Regions from separate parts of the Streptomyces sp. NPDC048825 genome, predicted to be linked through region 2. Evidence: riboswitches for the same ligand, from Rfam matches in the RefSeq annotation. Region 2 holds a riboswitch; each other region holds the start of a gene.
What was found. A riboswitch is a leader RNA that binds a small molecule or an ion and turns the genes downstream of it on or off. The one in region 2 is predicted to bind cyclic di-AMP.
Positions count from the first base shown of each region.

Region 1: linked by a shared signal. The riboswitch ahead of ACGFNK_RS15825 (NlpC/P60 family protein) and the one ahead of ACGFNK_RS27945 (transglycosylase SLT domain-containing protein) in region 2 are both predicted to bind cyclic di-AMP.
Region 3: linked by a shared signal. The riboswitch ahead of ACGFNK_RS37425 (peptidoglycan DD-metalloendopeptidase family protein) and the one ahead of ACGFNK_RS27945 (transglycosylase SLT domain-containing protein) in region 2 are both predicted to bind cyclic di-AMP.

Region 1 is NZ_JBICUR010000005.1:400,163-406,783, reverse strand. Features, by position in the region: gene pcrA (DNA helicase PcrA) at 1-2,007, opposite strand, end outside; cyclic di-AMP (ydaO/yuaA leader) riboswitch at 2,280-2,452, shown strand; gene ACGFNK_RS15825 (NlpC/P60 family protein) at 2,460-3,626, shown strand; gene ACGFNK_RS15820 (hypothetical protein) at 3,719-4,072, opposite strand; gene ACGFNK_RS15815 (NlpC/P60 family protein) at 4,495-5,544, shown strand; gene ACGFNK_RS15810 (PLP-dependent aminotransferase family protein) at 5,748-6,621, opposite strand, start outside.
Region 2 is NZ_JBICUR010000012.1:227,184-233,804, reverse strand. Features, by position in the region: gene ACGFNK_RS27960 (DUF6531 domain-containing protein) at 1-2,867, shown strand, start outside; gene ACGFNK_RS27955 (hypothetical protein) at 2,867-3,451, shown strand; gene ACGFNK_RS27950 (hypothetical protein) at 3,468-4,277, shown strand; cyclic di-AMP (ydaO/yuaA leader) riboswitch at 4,742-4,891, shown strand; gene ACGFNK_RS27945 (transglycosylase SLT domain-containing protein) at 4,896-5,630, shown strand; gene ACGFNK_RS27940 (hypothetical protein) at 5,757-6,621, opposite strand, start outside.
Region 3 is NZ_JBICUR010000020.1:185,036-191,656, forward strand. Features, by position in the region: gene ACGFNK_RS37415 (SGNH/GDSL hydrolase family protein) at 276-1,061, opposite strand; gene ACGFNK_RS37420 (DUF6250 domain-containing protein) at 1,184-1,906, opposite strand; gene ACGFNK_RS37425 (peptidoglycan DD-metalloendopeptidase family protein) at 2,140-3,066, opposite strand; cyclic di-AMP (ydaO/yuaA leader) riboswitch at 3,071-3,232, opposite strand; gene ACGFNK_RS37430 (alpha-galactosidase) at 3,534-5,642, opposite strand; gene ACGFNK_RS37435 (tyrosine-protein phosphatase) at 5,834-6,621, shown strand, end outside.

The sequences.
Region 1 (6,621 bases), on a different contig from region 2:
CATGTGCGGGAAGACGCCGTCCTCCATGCCGGTCAGGAACACCACGGGGAATTCGAGGCCCTTGGCGGTGTGGAGGGTCATGAGCGTTATGACGCCGGAGCCGTCCTCCTCCTCGTCCGGGATCTGGTCGGAGTCGGCGACGAGCGCGACCCGCTCCAGGAAGTCCGACAGCCCGCCCGCAGCCTCGCCCTCACCGGCGTCCTGCTCGAATTCCAGGGCCACGGCGGCGAGTTCCTGGAGGTTCTCGATGCGGGTCTCGTCCTGCGGGTCCGTGGAGGCCTGCAACTCGGCCAGATAGCCGGTGCGTTCGAGCACGGCCTCCAAAACCGTGGCCGGGCCCGCGCCCGACTCGACGATGGTCCGCAGCTCCTCCATCAGCGTGTTGAACCGCTTGACGGCGTTCGTGGAGCGGGCCGCCATGCCGTACGCCTCGTCGACGCGGCGCAGCGCCTGGGAGAAGCTGATCGTCTCCCGCGAGGCGAGTGCGTCGATCATCGCCTCGGCCCGGTCACCGATGCCCCGCTTGGGGACGTTGAGAATCCGCCTCAGCGGTACGGAGTCCTCCGGATTGGCGAGAACCCTCAGGTACGCGAGGACGTCCCGGACTTCCTTGCGTTCGTAGAAGCGGACGCCGCCGACGACCTTGTAGGGCAGGCCGACGCGGATGAAGACCTCTTCGAAGACACGGGACTGGGCGTTCGTACGGTAGAAGACGGCGACATCGCCCGCCTTCGCCTCACCGGCGTCCGTCAGCCGGTCGATCTCGTCGGCGACGAACTGCGCCTCGTCGTGCTCCGTGTCGGCGACGTAGCCGGTGATGCGCGCGCCCGCGCCCGCGTTGGTCCACAGGTTCTTGGGGCGGCGGCTTTCGTTGCGCTCGATGACCGCGTTCGCCGCGCTCAGGATCGTCTGTGTGGAGCGGTAGTTCTGCTCCAGGAGGATCGTCGTCGCGTCCGGGTAGTCCTCCTCGAACTGGAGGATGTTGCGGATGGTCGCGCCGCGGAAGGCGTAGATGGACTGGTCGGCGTCACCGACGACGCACAGCTCGGCGGGCGGCACGTCGTGCTCGCTCGGGGGTACGTCCACGGGGTGCTCGGAGGTGCCGACGAGTTCCCGTACGAGGGCGTACTGGGCGTGGTTCGTGTCCTGGTACTCGTCCACGAGGACGTGGCGGAAGCGGCGGCGGTAGTGCTCGGCGACGTCCGGGAAGGCACGCAGGAGGTTGACCGTCGTCATGATCAGGTCGTCGAAGTCGAGGGCGTTCGCCTCGCGCAGTCGCGACTGGTAGAGCGCGTACGCCTGGGCGAGGGTCTTCTCGAAGCCGTCGGAGGCCTGTGCCGCGAAGTCCTCTTCGTCGATCAGCTCGTTCTTGAGGTTCGAGATCTTGGCGCTGAAGGACTTGGGCGGGAAGCGCTTCGGGTCGAGGTCCAGGTCGCGGCAGACCAAGGCCATGAGGCGCTTGCTGTCGGCGGCGTCGTAGATCGAGAACGAGGACGTGAAGCCGAGCCTCTTCGACTCCCGCCGCAGGATCCGTACGCACGCGCTGTGGAAAGTCATCACCCACATCGCGTTCGCACGCGGGCCGACGAGGTGCTCGACGCGCTCCTTCATCTCGCCCGCGGCCTTGTTGGTGAACGTGATCGCGAGGATCTGGCCCGGGTGCACCTTCCGCTCGCCGAGCAGGTACGCGATCCGGTGCGTGAGCACACGGGTCTTGCCGGACCCGGCGCCGGCCACGATGAGCAGGGGGGAGCCGGAGTGCACGACCGCCGCGCGCTGGTTGTCGTTCAGCCCCTCCAGAAGCGCGGCCGCGTCCACATGGGGACGGGGGGCACCATCGCGGTAGTAGGCCTCCCGGTCCGGCGGCACGTCGAACTTCCCGCCGAACAGATCGTCCGGAACCTGCTCCGGTACGTGCTCGTCCTCGGGCTGCGGCGGGGGCTCTTCCTCGTGGTCCCGCGAGGGTTTGAGGTCCGCCAGGAAGCTGTCATCAAAGAGGCTGCTCATCGCTCTCCGAGTCTAGGCTCCCCCACTGACACCTCGCGGCCGCCCTGAAAAGCTGCGCTCAAAACCCTGAAGGCTCTGCCGGTACGAGCCTGCCAGGAATCCTCTCACTCTCCAGGACCGTCCTGTCACGGTCGGCGACGGATCATGGCGCCTGAGGCTAAGGTCACGAAAACGTATCGGACAATTCGCACATCAACCTTCACAGGAGCCACACGAGTTGGTTAGCTTTCGCAGTGGGCCGCTCGACCCCCACCGGCGAACGTCGCCGGGCCGTGCGGCTCCCGCCGAGTCCGGTACGCCCTTGCGGGCCACCCGGAGCCGGGGACCCACCGACCTTGGGGTGAATCGGTCCAACTCCCTCAGGGGACAAAGACCGTAGGGCAAACCTTCCGAAGCACACGCCCGAACCCGACAGCTAACTCGGTAGGCGGAGCACGGAAGGAGTCGCCTTCGTGGCGCCACACCGCAAAGCGCGGTCGTCCAGTCCCATGGGCATACGGACCCCTGCCCTCGCCACCGCCGCTCTCACCTCGGTGGCCCTCTTGTCGCAGACGGCGAACGCTTCGCCCTCGGCGGAGCCGAAGCCCAGCCTCGACGAAGTCCAGAAGAAGGTCGACGACCTCTACCAGCAGGCGGAGACGGCGACCGAGAAGTACAACGGTGCCAAGGAGAAGACCGGCAAGCAGCGCAAGAAGGTCGACAACCTCCTTGACGACGTGGCCTCCCGCACGCAGAAGCTCAACGAAGCGCGTGAGGAGCTCGGTACGTTCGCCGCCGCGCAGTACCGTACGGGCGCCGCCGCCCCTGACACCGCGTCCCTGCTGCTCGCGGACAACCCGCAGGACTACTTCGACCAGAACCAGCTGATGGACCGGCTGACCAGCCGCCAGCAGCAGGCCGTCGATGACTATGCGACGCAGCAGTCCGAGATGACGCAGAAGCGTCAGGAGGCCTCTGAGAGCCTTCAGGCGCTCACCAAGACCGAGAACACCCTGAAGTCGTCCAAGGCGGACGTTCAGCGGAAGCTCGCCGAGGCGCGCCAGTTGCTCTCGCAGCTGACCACCGAGGAAAAGGCGCGGCTCGCGGCGATCGAGCGGGAGAAGCGCGAGGAGGCCCAGCGCAAGGCGGAGGAGCTGGCGCGGCAGCAACAGGCCGCGGAGGAGCTGCGCCGCCAACAGCAGCAGCAGCAGCAGCAGGCCCAGCCGACTCCCACGCCCTCCACCGACGTGGGGACCTCGACCGGCACGGGCACCTCCGCGGGCACCACGACCGCCAAGGGCGAGAAGGCGATCGCCTTCGCCCGTTCCCAGACCGGCAAGCCGTACGTCTGGGGCGCGTCAGGACCGGACTCCTACGACTGCTCCGGCCTCACCCAGGCCGCCTGGAAAGCCGCCGGCGTCACCCTCCCGCGCACCACCTGGGACCAGGTCAAGGTGGGCACCCAGGTCTCGGTCGCCAGCGCCCAGCCCGGCGACCTCGTCTTCTTCTACGACGACATCAGCCACGTCGGCCTCTACCTCGGCGACGGCATGATGATCCACGCCCCGAAGCCGGGTGCGTATGTCCGCGAGGAGTCGATCTACTACATGCCGATCCACAGCGTGGTCCGTCCGGCGTGAGGCACGCGCGCGTGGGCCCCTTTTCGGGGTGCACGCGCGCGTGAGCCCGTTTGGGGCTCTTCAAGGGGCCGCTTTTGAGGCTCTTCAGGCCGTCAGGTCCAGAGCACCGCGATGAAGATGTTCGCGGTGGTCAGCCCGCCGACCAGGCCGAACAAGCCCTTGTCCACCTTCTCCTCGTCCCGCTTCACATACACGAGACCCAGAATCACGATCAGCAACGCCAGCTTGACGCCGATCTTGATGTTGTTGACCGCCTGGTCGTCGGCCTGGTTGAGGCCGACCAGGATCACGCCCGTGACGAGCATGGTGAACGCGCCGTGGAGCATCGCGGGGCCGAAGCGGGCCGTGCCCTCGCCCATCGCCTTCATCTGGGTGAGGAAGCCGCCGAGGAGTGCGGCGATACCGATGATGTGCAGGGCGACGAAGAGATGGATGAGTACGTCCATGACGCCGGAGCCTAACCGGGGGCTCGTGCACGGCCTCACACCACCCCGCGCCGCTGGGCGTAACCCGTACAGGCCCTGACGGACGCCTACGGACACTGACGGCCCCATAGCACCGCCGAACCGCCCGGTCCTCCACGACTGCTGCATCGGTCAACGCCTCGCGGCAACTCGGCGCCGTCAGGCCGGGATCACGGTCGTACACGGTCATCTCGCGGCTCAGTCCCGTCAGTTCCGTACATGGCGTTACCGAGCCGGCACGCTCAGGTTTAGCGTCCTTCCCCAGGTGACCGGCTCCCCACCGCCGTCCGGACCAGGGGCGGCAGCCGGACATCACCGCCGAGAAGATCCGGCGGCGGCCCGCTCCCCCTGTGCGGGCCGCCGCCGGACGCGTGACCGGCCCGTTCGGGAAGGAAGTGGTCCAGGTGGCAGCGCACCGCAAGCCAAGACAGCGCTCGCTCGGTGGCAATACGGCCCGCACCGCCTTCACGATCGCACTCGCGGGCGCGGCGAGCGCCACCTCTTTCGACGGGGCGGGGCACGCCGAGCCACGGTTGACCCCGGATCAGGTGCGGGCCAAAGTCGACAAGTTGTACCAGGAGGCGGAGATCGCCACCGAGAAGTACAACGGGGCGAAGGAGAAGGCCGACAAGGCGGAGGAGCGGGTGGACTCCCTCCAGGACGAGGCCGCCCGCAGGACGGAGCGGCTCAACTCCGAGCGGGACGCGCTGGGTTCGGTGGCTGCCGCGCAGTACCGGGACGGGGGGCTGGACCCCGCGCTGCGGCTCTTCCTCTCCTCGGAGCCCGATCAGTACCTGGATGAGGCCGCGTTCGCCGAACGCGCCGGCAGCCGGCAGGCCTCGACCGTTTCGCGCGTACGCGGCCAACTGCGCGAGATCGAGCAGTTGCGCGGGGCCGCCCATGTCGAGCTGGCCTCGCTCAAGTCCCAGCAAGCGGCGCTGAACCGGCACAAGAAGACGGTCACGGGAAAGCTCGGCGAGGCCCGCCGGCTGCTGTCCCGCCTGACGGACGAACAGCGCGCACGGATCGGCGCGGACGACGCCGCCACGGCCCGCTCCTCACGCTCCGCTCCGCCGGCTCCGGGATCGACCGATGCCGCTCCCAACTCCCGGGCGGCGGCCGCCATTTCGTACGCATACGAGAAGCTCGGCAGCCCGTACGTGTGGGGTGCCACCGGTCCCGATGCCTTCGACTGCTCGGGCCTCATGCAGGCCGCGTACCGCTCCGCGGGGATCTCGCTGCCTCGGACGACGTATGCCCAGATCGACGCCGGGGAGCGCGTCTCGCGCGCCGGCCTCCGGCCTGGGGACCTGGTGTTCTTCTACTCCGGCATCAGCCATGTGGGGATCTACGTGGGGAACGGGCATATGATCCACGCGCCTAATCCTTCGGCGCCTGTGCGGCTCGCTCCGCTCGACGAGATGCCGTTCGCGGGGGCCACGAGGGTGGTGTGAGGTTGCCTCGCCCCCGCCGCCCTTACCCTCCTCCGCTCTCGGCTGCGTTCGGGCGGAGGCCCAATCATCCCTGGGGGGCCGGGGGCTACGCCCCAGGCCCCCCCTCAGGAAGTACCTCGGGTGCGGGGTCGGTTGTGGCTGGTCGCGCCCACGCGGCGGAGCCGCACAGTGATACAGCCCCGCGCCTCTGACGGGGCGCCCACCTATGCCACCTCTCTCAGCGCCTCCCCCACCGTGGCCACGCCTTCCTCAATCGCGGTCGTCGCAGTCGCCGCGTATCCCAGAAGCACTCCCGGCGAACCTCCCGGCCGCTGCCGGTGCCACGACAGCGGGTGCACCTTGACGCCGCGGGCCAGTGCGGCTGCGGTGAGGTGGGTGTCGGCGCGACCGACCCCCTCGAACGTCACCAGCAGATGCAGCCCAGCTGCGGCCCCGTGCACGACCGACCCCGGCAGATGCGCCCCTATCGCCTTGATCATGGCGTCCCGCCGACGACGATGACGCTGCCGCAGCAGCCGCAGATGCCGCTCCAACTCCCCCGACTCCATCAACCGGGCCAGCACGAGCTGCGGCAACACCGCATTCCCCAGATCAGCGAACCGCTTCGCCGACACCAATGCGTCCCGGTACCGCGGCGGGGCCACCATCCACCCCATACGGAGCGCCGGCGCGAGCAGCTTCGACACGCTCCCCAGGTAACAGACCCGCTCCGGCGCCATCGACCGGAACGCGGGTACGGGCGACCGGTCGTAACGGTGCTCGGCGTCGTAGTCGTCCTCGACCACCAGGCCGCCGCCTTCGGCCCACCGCAGCAACTCCCGGCGCCGCGCGCCCCCGAGCACAACCCCGGTCGGGAACTGATGAGCCGGGGTCAGCAACACCGCCCGGTGATCGCCCGGTTCGGCCAGTTCGGATACGAGCACGCCTTCGCCGTCGACCGTCACCGGCGGAGTACGAAGTCCTTGGTTCGCCAGGTGCTGTCGAATCCCGAGCGATCCGGGATCCTCCACAGCGAGCTCCTCGACCCCGTCCTTGCGCAGCACGCCGCCGATCAGCGCGAGCGCCTGTGCGGTCCCC
Region 2 (6,621 bases):
CCTACGACGACCAGCACCGCATGACCAGTTGGGAGGACCGCAACGGCATCTGGTACCGCTTCGAGTACGACGACGCCGACCGTTGCGTTGCGGGCCGCGGTATCGACGGAATGCTGGACTACACCTTCATCTATGACGACGACGCGCACCGCACAATTGCCACCGATTCTCTCGGGTACGCCACCCACTACCAGTTCAACGACGCGTATCAACTGATCGCCGAAACCGACCCGTTGGGTAACATCACCCGCCAGGAATGGAATGACCGGAATCAACTCCTGTCGCGTACGGACCCGTTGGGCCGCACCACGCGCATGGAATGGGACCAAGCGGCCAACCTGACCGCCGTACACCTGCCTGACGGAGCCACCTCGTCGGCCCTCTTCAACGAACTCAACTTGCTGGTGGAGCTGACCGGTTATGACGGCACGGTCCTGCGGCAGGAGTGGGACGAGCGGGGCAACTGCACGTCCATGACGGATCCCGCGGGCGCGACTGTTGTCTTCACCCGTGATGAGACAGGCGCACTGACGTCGCTGACCGATCCGACCGGCTCCGAGCGCCACTGGGACAACAACGCGGCGGGTCAGCCGGTTTCGGAGACTGATCCGCTCGGCGCGGTGACGCGCATCGCGTACGACTCCTTCGGTCGGGCCATCGCCCTCACCGACCCGCTGGGTGCCACGACGCACCTCAGCTGGACTGTCGAGGGGCACCAGGCGGCGCGTACGGACCCGGACGGCACGACCGAGGCATGGACGTACGACGGCGAGGGCAACTGCCTCAGCCATACGGATGCGTTGGGCCAGGTAACCCGCTTTACCTACGGTGGCTTCGACCTGCTGACGACGCGGACCACTCCCGACGGGGTCCGCCACACGTTCACGCACGACACCGAGCTGCGGCTCACCCAGGTCACCAGTCCGCGGGGCCTCACCTGGGACTACACCTACGACGCGGCCGGGCGTCTCACGGCGGAGACCGACTTCGACGGACGGACGCTTGCCTACTCGTACGATGCGGCTGGCCAACTCCTCAGCAGAATCAACCCGTTGGGCCAGACGACGGCTTTCGCGTATGACATCTTGGGCAATCAGGTCGAGAAGACGGTGGACGGCCGCACGACCGTGTTCGTGCACGATCCGGCCGGACGTCTCCTGAGAGCCACCGGTCCTGACGTAACACTCGCCTATCAGTATGATCCGGCCGGCCGGATCACCGCCGAAGTCGTCGACGGACGCGTGCTCACCACGGAGTACGACGCCGTGGGTCGGCCCGTTCGTCGCTCCACGCCGACCGGCACCACCGCGACGTACTCCTACGACGCGGTGGGCAACCGCACCACACTGACCTCCGCCGGCCACACCATCGTCTCCGCGTACGACGCCCTCGGGCGCGAGACCGTCCGTCGGCTCGGCGACCACGGCCTCACCCTCACCCAGACCTGGGACACCGAGGATCGCGTCACCGGACGGACACTGGCCGCTCGGGGCAGGCAGTTGAAGCGGGAGACTTTCACCTACCGTGCCGACGGTACCGTCACCACGCTGGACGACCACGCGACCGGGCGGCGAACGTTCGATGTCGACGGCGCGGGCCGCGTCACCGGGGTGCGGGCCGCAGACTGGACCGAGTCCTACGCTTACGACGAATCCGGCAATCAGACACGGGCCAGCTGGCCGGACCGGCAGCCTGTCAGTGAGGCCCGGGGCGACCGCGCCTATGACGGAAATCGTGTGACGCGCGCCGGCTCCCTCCAATACGAGTACGACGCCGCGGGCCGTGTCGTCATGCGCCGCAAGACGCGGCTGTCCCGCAAGCCCGACGTCTGGAGGTACGCCTGGGATGCTGAGGACCACCTCACGTCCGTGGTCACACCGGATGGGACAGTCTGGAGCTATCGTTACGACCCGCTGGGCAGGCGTGCGAGCAAACAGCGCCTGGGATCCGACGGTTCGACCGTCGTAGAGGAGACCCGCTACACCTGGGACGGCCCACACCTCGTCGAGCAGACCACGCGTACCGTCAGCGGGCCCGAGGAGATCACGCTCACGTGGGACCGCGACGACGTACGCCCCCTCGCCCAGACGGAGCGCCGCACGTCTGCCGACGACCCCCAACACCTCGTCGACGAACGCTTCTTCTCCATCGTCACCGATCTGGTCGGCACCCCGACCGAGCTGGTCTCGGAGGACGGGGACATCGCCTGGCGCATGACTGCCACCCTGTGGGGACTCACGACGTGGAGCGAGGACGCCGACACCAGCACGCCCCTGCGCTTCCCGGGTCAGTACTTCGACCCCGAAACCGAGCTTCACTACAACTACTTCCGGCACTACGACCCGGCGACCGCGACCTACATCAGTCCGGATCCGCTGGGTTTGGACGCAGGTCCGAACCCTCGCGGCTACGTTCTCAACCCCCTGCTCTGGATCGACTACCTCGGTCTGCTGACCTGTAGGCAGAACGCGCGACGGCTCCGGAGGAACATGCGGCGCGAGGGGCGTCCGGTGAGCCGCGGTCAGGCCGCGGCGCATATCGTTCCGTCCGGAGGCAACAGGGGCCACTGGGTACCGGGGGCCCGAAGCCGTGACCTGCTCGAGAGGTATGGAGTCGATGTCAACGACGCGGCGAACGGCATTCCCCTGGGGCACCCGAGCCCACACAATTTCACCCATCGCGAGCCGTTCCTCCAGCGTGTCAACATGCGTTTGGAGCAGGTTGTGGAGGACAGGACAGCTCGCGGATTCGGTGCGCGCGCCATCCGTACTGAGCTACGGAGGGAGTTGCGCAGCATCGGACGAGAGGTCGAGGGAGAGCTCTCGACCGGCGCTCCTTCACCTACCGCAGTCTGGACGGCACCGTGATGACCGATATGCCCATTTCTGTATACCGATTGCTGCCGCGGATGGGGGAGTTCCGGACCCTGTTGCTCGGCAGCTCGCTGAGGAAACTCATTCGCTGGCAGATCAGCGGTTCTGACTCGGACATGCCGACTGAGTTCAGCGGTTCCTGGGACGGCGATCCGCGGTGGCGCAAGGGGGAATTCCCGTGCGGATATCCCGGTGCGCCCGTGCTCAGCGGCCGCATCTCCGAGCTGCTGCGGGACGAACTGTCGACGGCAGGAAGGTTCGTGCCGATTGCTATCGAAGGTGCCGAATCAGACAATTATGTCCTTTATCTCGTGGAGCGAATCGTTGACTGCTTGGACGCCCGACGGTCGTCCAAGCCGAAGAAGACGACGGGCGAGATCACAAAAGCCGTCTTCCGGCCCGAGGCCGTGCCCGTCGCTCTGCCCGCCTTCCGGCTGCCGGAATACCCTGGCGGCGTCTACTGGAACGGGTGGGCAGTGGACCGCCTGACCGAGCTGCTGGGCAGCGACCTGGAAGCGCGCGTGGTCTGGTCGGAGGATCCGTCCCTCACGCCGCACCCCAATCCCTGGGGTTTCTGAGGCTGACAGAAGGCCCATGACCACGGCAGGCACCGAAGAGCACCTCTCCGTGTACCGGCTGCTGCCGAGCATGAGGGAGAGCGAGCTTCCCACTGGGGACCCCAGCTCCCCTGTGCTCAGCCACCGTGTCGCGGACCTCCTGAGGGGTCTCCTGGCGGGCCGGCTCGACACACGACTGGTCTGGTCGGAGACCCCGGGCCCGTTCCGCATCCCGACCCCTGGGGGTTCTGACGTGAACAACGCACGGGAGTCGGCCTTCCGCGACCATATGCGCCGCGGAGCCGAACGTGTCCTGTACGGCTTCCCGGAAGTCCTCCGGCCCGAGATCTACGTCGTCTCGTTCGAGGTCTGGCGCGTCGACCAGGATCCTCGCTACCCCTACGCGGCCATCGGCTACAACACCGAGAGCGCGGTCCGCCGGGTGCTGGATCAGGGCTGTGCGTACGAAGGATCCGCCCGTTGGGAGTACTCGTACTGGTCGCTGGAGGGGTTCGAAAGGCTCGGCCATGTTCCCGAGGATCCGGTCGGCAGCAGCCTGCACCTGGCCGAAGCGCAGGCGGAAGAGCTCTGGTACGAGGACGAGGGCGGCCTCTCCGACGAGGCGTGCGATGCCCGCGACGACCAGCTTGTCCGCCGATTCGACGAGCTGTGCATCGACGTGGCCCGCCGCCTGCGGGCCGATGGCCACATCGCCCGGGTATTCGGACGAGCCGTACCGATCGTGCTGTTCGACATGGACCGCCCCAGCTGGGAGACGGAAGCCACCGAGGCCGCCAATCCTCGCGAGGTGCTCGCCGATTTCCTGGAGCATCACTCGGTGAGATGAGCGACGGAACGGACCAGGGCCAGCCGACGGCAGCAGGGCGGCCCAAAGCGGTCGGTTGCCCGCCTGTGAGCAGCCTCGTACACCCTGTGCGCGTACGAGGCCCCATCCGCCGAGCACATCGACGTGACCGAGGTCCACTTCGAGCTCAACGCTGGACGGCCCCCACAGGCCAAAATGCCCGAGTTGCCTACATTGCCGCTTTATTCAGACTTAGTGGTGCTTGATCGCGTGAATTGGGTCACCTCCGGGTGAATTGGATGTTGAGGCGGCCTCTCGGCAACTTCTGCTTTGCAGAACGTAAGTTGAAGGTTGTGTTCCGGAGTAATCGGGCGATTTCCCCCTCGTTTTGGCTAGTTCATAAGGGGCGCACCGGGATTTCGGGGCTTGTTTCGGGTGTGTGCTCTCGCATACGTTCTCGTCGATCCGGGCGGAACGCCGAATCCTGCCGCCGCCCCGGAACCCCATTCATCCACGCGCTACGGCAGGAGCGGGGGACCCAGGTAAGTCGCCGATCCGGGCACCGGAACGGCTTGGGGTGAAGTCGCGCTCATCGTGCGGCCGGGCATCTCCCGCCCGAACCCGACAGCTCACCTCGCAGGCGCCGGAGAGGAATTCGCCATGCCCGCACGAGGTAAGCACCGCCGTCCGAAAGCCCGCCGCATCGCCCGCGTTGTCATTCCCGTAGGAACGGGCGGGGCCGCGCTCGCGCTCCCGTTCGTGGGGGTGACCGGCGCCCACGCCGCCCAGCCGACGGCGCAGGTCGCACAGGTTGCGCAAGCCGCGGTTCCGCAGGTCGAGCTCGTCACGCACAAGGTGATCAAGGGCGACACCCTGATCAGGATCGCGAAGAAGCACACCACGAGCGGCGGTTGGCAGAAGCTCTACAAGGCCAACCGTGCGGTCATCGGTGACAATCCCTCGCTGATCAAGACGGGTCTCACGCTGACGGTCGGTACGAAGAAGTCGGCCGCGACCCCGGCTGCCGCCAAGTCCGCGGCGCCCGCTGCCACCCCCGCCGCCGCGAAGACGTACACGAACGACCTGGACGGCTGGATCAAGGAGGCGCTGGACGTCATGGCCCAGCATGGGATTCCGGGCTCGTACGACGGCATCCACCGCAACATCATGCGTGAGTCGTCGGGGAATCCGCAGGCCATCAACAACTGGGACTCCAACGCCGCGGCCGGGACCCCGTCCAAGGGCCTCCTGCAGACCATCGATCCGACCTTCAGGGCCTACCACGTGCCCGGTACGTCGATGGACCCCTTCGACCCGGTCGCGAACATCGCGGCGGCCTGCAACTACGCCGCCGACAGGTACGGCTCGATCGACAACGTGAACGGCCCTTACTGATCGGGCGTCTGGACCTGTGGGGCGGCCTCGTCACCGGATCGGCTGAGCGCGCCCCATGGGTCGGCCGATCGGCGCCAGGGGGAATGCCCGGCCCTCTGACGGGACCGGGACATTCACCGGCGCTCGTCAGGCATTCGCGTCCCGGAACAGATCTTCGACCTTGGCGGCCGTCACGGAGCGCTTCAGCCAGGCTCGGAGGGTTTCCAGGTCGGTGCATTCCATGATGCGTGCGCGTACGCCGTCCGGAACCTCGATGCCGCGCTCGCCCAGGACCAGCAGGATGTCCTCGGCGTGACCCTCGACGCGGCCCTCGGTGCGGCCCTCGGTGCGGCCTTCCGCGCGCAGGCGCTGGGAGGTCTCCGAGCGGAAGAAGGAGAGGTCGGCGGACATCAATTGCCTCCAGATCTTTGCGGCCGGGGCGGTCCCGAGGCCGAGTTCGGTGAATTCGGCGAAGATCCTCGCGGTCTCTTCGTCGATGGTCTTCAGGGCGGCGGCCAGGGCTTTCAGTATGGCAGCGGCGTTGTCGTCCTTGCCATGAGTGATGGCAGACAGTGTCGCCAGGGGAATGTCGCGGGCCGCGGTAGACGGGTCGGTGATGGCGGGGACGTTGTGCGGGCCCAGAACGAGGGGACGCAGTGTGAGAGTGCGCCACTGCCTGGGCCCGATCGTGATGGGTTCGGAGGCCCAGGTGGCGGTGGCCTTGTCCTGGCAGGTGACGAGCAGGACGGGCGGGATGCGGTACTTCGCATAGAGGTGGGCGATGTAGTAAGCCCAGCTTGCATGCTTCTTCGGGTCTTTCTTGCCCTGGGCTTCGACGACCAGGAGATGGCTCTCGCCGGAGGCGGTGTCGAGCCTGAGGAGCGTGTCCACACGCCGTTCCAGTGGCTTGATCTCCGTGAGGTCGGTGGGCATGAGGGACACCGCTACGGGGTCCGGGAACGGGAGATCCAGAGTCCGGAAGGTCCGCGCGAAGGCGCCGGGGTCCTCCTGG
Region 3 (6,621 bases), on a different contig from region 2:
GCTGCGGGAAGTTGGGGGTGCGGGCTTTTTCTGGGCGCGGATCCTCTTGGGGCGCCGGGAGTCGCAGGCTTTCGCTTTTCAGGGGCGCGGGGAACTGCGCGACCAGCCACGACGGACTGGCAGCCGCGACACGACGTGTCACCCCATCCCCTGGCGGGGGGCCTGGGGCGCAGCCCCGGTTTCGGGAAGGGGCGGGCTTGGGGAACTTCGCGACCAGCCACGACAGGTCCGCACCCGACAACGAACCCCAGCGCACCACCCCCGGACATCAACCCTCAAACCGCAGACCGCATCCGCAACTTGATGTCATCCGGCGACAGACTCCCCTTGGCCACCACCCGATCCCCCGACGACTCGCCCCGAAGCCGCCGCCCAATCCACGGCACCAAATACTCCCGAGCCCAGTGAATGTCGTCCCGCCGCACCTCAAGCGTGCCGCGCGGCGGCAACGGCGGCCACGGCTGCTCCGGATCCGCGGGCACCGACAGCCCAAGAACCTGCCCGGCGCGGAGCGCAACCCGGGTGTGCCCCTCCGGCGAGAGATGCAGCCGATCACCGTCCCAGGCCCGCCGATCCTGAATGGTCTTCAACGACCACAGGTCGAGCACAGGACACCCGTACCGATCGGCAATAGCCCGCACATGCCCGTTGTACGTGGCGATCTTGCCGCGCAAGTGCTTGAGCACAGGCACACCACGGGTGTCGAAGCCGGTTGTCACAAGCACCGTGCCGACAGCCGAAGTGAGTTCGGCAACGGCACGCTCAAAACGAGAAGCGACCTCGTCGGGATCGGTCCCGGGCCGAAGAATGTCGTTACCGCCCGCGGAAAAGGAAACCAGGTCCGGCGCCAGCTCCTTCGCGCGCGAAAGCTGGTCCTCGACGATCTGGTCGAGCAGTTTCCCCCGGACGGCGAGGTTGGTGTAGCCGAAGTCGCCCTCAGGCCGCCGGTCGGCGAGCAGCACCGCGAACCGGTCGGCCCAGCCGACGAACGCCCCGTCGGGGCCGGGGTCGCCGACGCCCTCGGTGAAGCTGTCCCCCACCGCCACGTACGACCCGATCACTGATCTGCTGAGTTCCTTCGAATCGTCTGCCACGTCGACCCATGATTCACCTTGAGATGTGAGCTACGCGACCGTAGGAAAGGGTTGACGGACGGTGAGATAAGCCACGCGTAAAGTCCCGGTCAACTCGGAATACGCAGCTCCCACACCCGGAAGTCCGCGATCCGGAAATGGCTCCACACGGTCCGGAACGCGAAGTGCCCGCTCGTGTACGGCTCCGGGTCGGCGTAGTCGAAGACGAGCCGCCCGTTGTTCCACCACTGGACGGTCGAGCCGTGCGAGACGATCCGGACGCGGTGGGGGCGGTTCGCCACGAGCAGGGGCTCGGTGTAGTCGTAGATCAGCGGCCGGACGCCGGCCTGACCCACGTAACGTCGCAGCCGCGTGGTCGTGTTGTAGTTCGCGCCGTAGCCCGAGTAGTACGTCTTGAGGTAGTCGTACTCGTCGAGGGCGCCGCCGCGTTCGGTGGCGAAGAGGTCGTCCGGGGAGCGGACGTCGACGGCGTTCCAGAAGTTGTTGAGGTCCGACACCCGGTCGTTGACACCTCCCGCGGAGACCGGTGTGGCCGTGTACTCGACGACGTACGGTCCCACGAGCTTCCGCTTGAACCAGACCGTGGCGCCGCCCGGCACATCGATCTCCATGACCCCACGGGACGCGGTGACACTGCCACCGTCCTGCAACTCCGTTGCCCACTGCCCCAGTCCGTGCCGGAAGCCGTCACGAGCGATGAGCCGTCCTCGGCGAAGGTGCGCCGACCCGCTCGCGGCGTGCGCGCTCGCAGTGTGCGCAGGGCCGAGGGCGGCACCGGCGGCCAGGGCTTCGAAGGCTCTACGGGTCGTCATGAAGCGTCTCCTTGGCTGGCGTACGACGGGTCGTGCCGATCTCACGTCGTGCTGATCTGACACCTGTGCTGATCCCACAAGCAGACAGAAAGCGCTTACCCGCAGATCTTGACCGTCAGCCGCCATCCCTGTCGACCCCCGGAACAAGCCGAAGGCCGGAACCCGGGGATCAGGGGTCCGGCCTTCGGCGCGAGAGGGAGACGCGCTCCGCTCGCGGCACTGCGCTGGTGACGTCAGACGGAGACGCCTTGCGAGCGCAGGAACGCCAGCGGGTCCACGTCCGAGCCGTAGTCCGGCGTGGTGCGGATCTCGAAGTGCAGATGCGGACCGGTGACGTTGCCGGTCGCACCGGAGAGGCCGACCTGCTGACCCGCGGTCACAGACTGCCCCTGCGAGACAGAAAGGGACGAAAGGTGTGCGTACTGGGCATAGTGGCCGTCGCTGAGCTCGATGACGACCTGGTTGCCGTAAGCACCGCCCCAGCCGGCGGAGACGACCGTGCCCGCACCCACGGCCTTGAGCGAAGTGCCGGTCGCGGCGGCGAAGTCGACACCGGTGTGGTAGCCGCTGGACCACATGCCGCCCGACATTCTGTACGGGGTGCTGACGGTCGCGCCCTCGACCGGCATGGTGAAGCCGCTCGAACTGCTGGGCGCCTCGGCGGCCTTGGCGGGCGTCGCCTTCTTCGCGGACGCCTGGGGGGCCTCGGCCACCTTGGGAGCCTTGGCCGCCTTGGGAGCCTTGGCCTCGTTGGCGCCGGAGGGCGCGGCGGCCTTCTTGCCGATCGTCAGCTTCTGGCCCGGGTGAATGAGCCCCGGGTCACTTCCGACCACCTGGCGGTTGTCCTGGTAGAGCTTTTTCCAGCCACCTCTGAAATTCTGTTCGCCGGCGATCTTCGAGAGAGAATCGCCCGCCTTCACTTCGTACGTCCTGGTCGCGGCCTTCTTCTGCGCGGCGACCGGAGCGGACTCAACAGCCTTCTGGGAAACGGATTCGGCCTTATTGGAAACAGACGCGGGCGAGCTCTGCGGAGTAGCGGCCTGGGCTCCGGCTGCTCCCAGCAAAGGCAGTGCGAGAGCGGCGCCACCGGTCGAGGCAACGGCGATCGAGCGGGTGAAACGCGCGGACTTCGGGCGGCGGTGCTTACCCTTCGCGGGCATGGCGAATTCCTCTCCGGCGCCTACGAGGTGAGCTGTCGGGTGCGAGCTGGAGATGCCCGGCCACACTTTCGCGCGGCTTTACCCCAAGCCTGTTCCGGAGACCGGAGCAGGCGTTGTACCTGTGGGTCCCCCGCTCCTGCCGTGTACGGATCGGTGTGCGGATTACGGGCGGCGGCAGGATTAGGCGTCCGCCCGGATTGGTGGTGAACGTAAGCGACTAAGACGCACAGGGACAAGCTTTGGGTTTCCTATGTGCCCCATTCTCTTGATCCTTGGTCGAAATCGCCGTCACCCTCCGTGAATCACCCGTCTCCCGCCTTCCCGAAATCCCCTGTAAACACGCTTGAATTACGTGAACATGACGACAGCACAACGTCACGAATATGACGCTGCTCACGCATCACTGATTCAGGAGTCCCTATTGAAGAGCGAGTTGGAATGAACGCACTCCAATACGGACACAACCCTCAGATGCGACGCAGCCGGAAAACTGCCGCATCGAGGTCGCCGCGCAAGCCGGTCCGCAGTCCGTGATGCAACAACACCGCACCTCTGTGCACTTCGCCCGTTTCGAGGCATTCGTACGTCGCAGCCGGGTCGAGTCCCCGCAGCCGTACGGGCGCCACGGGCTCGCCGTAGTGCTGAGCCTGGAGCCAGGCAAGCACGACGGCCTGGCCCTCATGGACGTACTGCACGGCACTCAGCCCGCCCTGCGGGGCCCGCAGCCGGTAGAGGTCGCCACGCTGCACGAGGGGCCGGATCTCCTTGTAGAGCGCCACCCAGTCCCGCGCCTCGGCGAGCTCCTCGTCACTCCACTCGGTCAGGTCGCCACCGACCCCGAGCACTCCGGCCATGGAGCTCACAAAGCGGAAGCGCAGCGAACTCACGCGTCCGTTGAGCTGATTGTTCGGGCTGTCGGTGACCCAGGCGGCCATGGCCCGCGCCGGATGGATCTGGCTGAAGCCGTGCTGGATGGCGAGCCGGTCGAGCGGATCGGTGTTGTCCGAGGTCCACACCTGGTCCGTACGCGCCATGACGCCGAGGTCGATCCGGCCGCCACCGCCGGAGCAGGACTCGAAGGCGACACCGGGGTGCGCGGCCCGCAGCCGGTCCAACAGGGCGTACAGGGCGTGCACATGGTCGACCCAGAGCCGCTGCGGATACGCCTCGCCGGGCCAGCCGGCGTCCGTGAAGCAGCGGTTGAAGTCCCACTTCACATAGTCGATCGGGGCGCTGGAGAGCAGCCCGTGAAGCTGCTCCCACAGATACTCCTGGACGTCTTCGCGCGCGAGGTTCAGTACGAGCTGATTGCGGAGTTCTGTCTTCTTTCGTCCTGGTTGATACTGAATCCAGTCGGGATGCGCCCGATACAACTCGCTGTCCGCATTGACCATTTCCGGCTCGACCCAGATCCCGAACTGCATCCCGAGGGCGTGCACGTCGTCCGCCAGCGGCTTGAGCCCGGCCGGGAAGCGGTCGGGGTTGGGCGTCCAGTCCCCGAGCCCGGCCCGGTCGCTGGTCCGTTTCCCGAACCAGCCGTCGTCGACCACGAAGAGCTCCACGCCCATCGCCGCGGCCCGCCGGGCGAGCGCGCGCTGCTGCTCCTCGGAGATGTCGAACTCCGTGGCCTCCCAGGAGTTGTAGAGCACGGGCCGGTCCTGGTCCGCGTCCGGGATCACATACGTCCGCTGGTACGCGTGCCAGGCCCGGCTCGCCCCGCCGAAGCCGCCATCACTCCACAGGCCCGCGAAGACCGGCGTGACAAAGCTCTCCCCCGGCTCCAGCACCACCAGGCCGGAGTCGTCGTATCCGGCGCCGCCGGTGATCTGTACGCGCGCGTCCGGGAGTTGGGCCACGGCGATCCGCCATGAACCGGACCAGGCGAGCGCGCACCCGTACACCTCACCGTGCTCCTCGGTCGCCGCGCCCTCGACGTCCAGCGCGACCCACGGCAGATGCTGGTGCCCGGTGTGCCCGCGCCGGCTGCCGATGACCTGCTCACCGTAGGTGAGGTCCGTTCGTACGAGCTGGGACTCGGCCGCCCAGCGCCCGTGCGTCTGCGACAGCCGCCAGCCCTCGCGCTCCGGCAGCGTCCAGGTCGCGGAGTCGGCGCGCAGGACCTCCAGGGTGGGCCCTTCGTTGGCGAGGGTCACCCAGCGCTCGACGACGTCGGAGGCGGGGCGCATCCGGTAGTGCAGCGTGATGCCGAGTCCGGAGTCGGAGAACCGCAGCCGCAGTTCAACCCCGTCCGATTCGTTAGATTCGTCGGATTCATCTACTTCGTACGCTTCGAAGCGCCACTCCGTGCCGCGCCGCTCGTCCGTACGCACGGACAGCGCCGGCCGTACGAAACGGGGGCCGCCCTCGACCGGGTACTCCTCGTGCCCGTCGAGCGGGGACTCGAAGCCCCGGTACTCCGGCCCGGGACGGGCGGCCAGTGCCTCGGCGTCCGCGAGCGCGATGCGTGGCCCCCAGTGCAGATGCAGCAGCTCGTCCTGGTCCGTGAGCCGCAGGGCATAACTGCTCGTGGGCCCCGAAAGCAGCCACGTACGACCGTCTTTGCCGATCTCCACCATCAAGTCCTCACAGATCCGAACAAGCTCGCTCAAGCACAACATCATCGCAGGCGCCCGCGCCTCGCCCGCATCGCCTGTGGACGACGCACCCGCACCGCCTGTGGACAACTGATTGGCCCACGAATGCATGTCGTATCGTCGAGTGGCGCCCCGCCGACAACAGCGTCGGCCGCCGACTGGGAGGAGCCCCCGTGACGCAGCAGGTCCCGTCGACCGAGCCCGAGCTGACCGGAGTGCGCAACTTCCGCGATGTGGGCGGCCTGCCGACCGAGGACGGCCGACGCGTGGCGCCAGGACTGCTGTTCCGCAGCGGCCATCTCGCGCACGCGACCGAGGAGGACGCCGCGTTCCTCGCCTCGCTGGGCCTGCACACGATCTTCGACTTCCGCAACGAGGCGGACAAGAAGCTGGAAGGGCCGGACATCGAGCTGCCGGGCGTGCGGAATGTGAATCTGCCGCTGACCGATCCGGCACACGGCGCCGAGTTCTGGACAATGGTTCGCGACGGCGACCTGGACCAGCTGCGCATGATCCTCGCGGACGGCAAGGCGGCAAACCGGATGATCAGGTCCTACCGTTCGATCATGAAGGAGCGCACTCCCGAGCACTCGCGGGTGCTGCACGCGATGGCCGAGGACAGCGTGCCCACGCTGATGCACTGCGCGGCGGGCAAGGACCGCGCGGGCCTTTCCGTAGCCATCACGCTCCTCGCCCTAGGCGTCGAGCGCGAGGCCATCGTGGCGGACTACCTGAAGTCGAACGCCCCCCACCGCCGCTACAAGGTGCGCCGCAGCGGCTCCGCGTCCTCGGCGTACTCCCCCGAGGTGATGGAGCTGCTCAGCCCGCTCTTCGACGCACGCGCCGATTACCTCGCGGCGGCGTTCGAAACGATCGAGGAGACCTGGGGCGGCGTCGACACCTACCTGGAAGAAGGCCTTCACGTGACCCCGAAGACGCGGGAGCGGCTCCGGGAACGCTT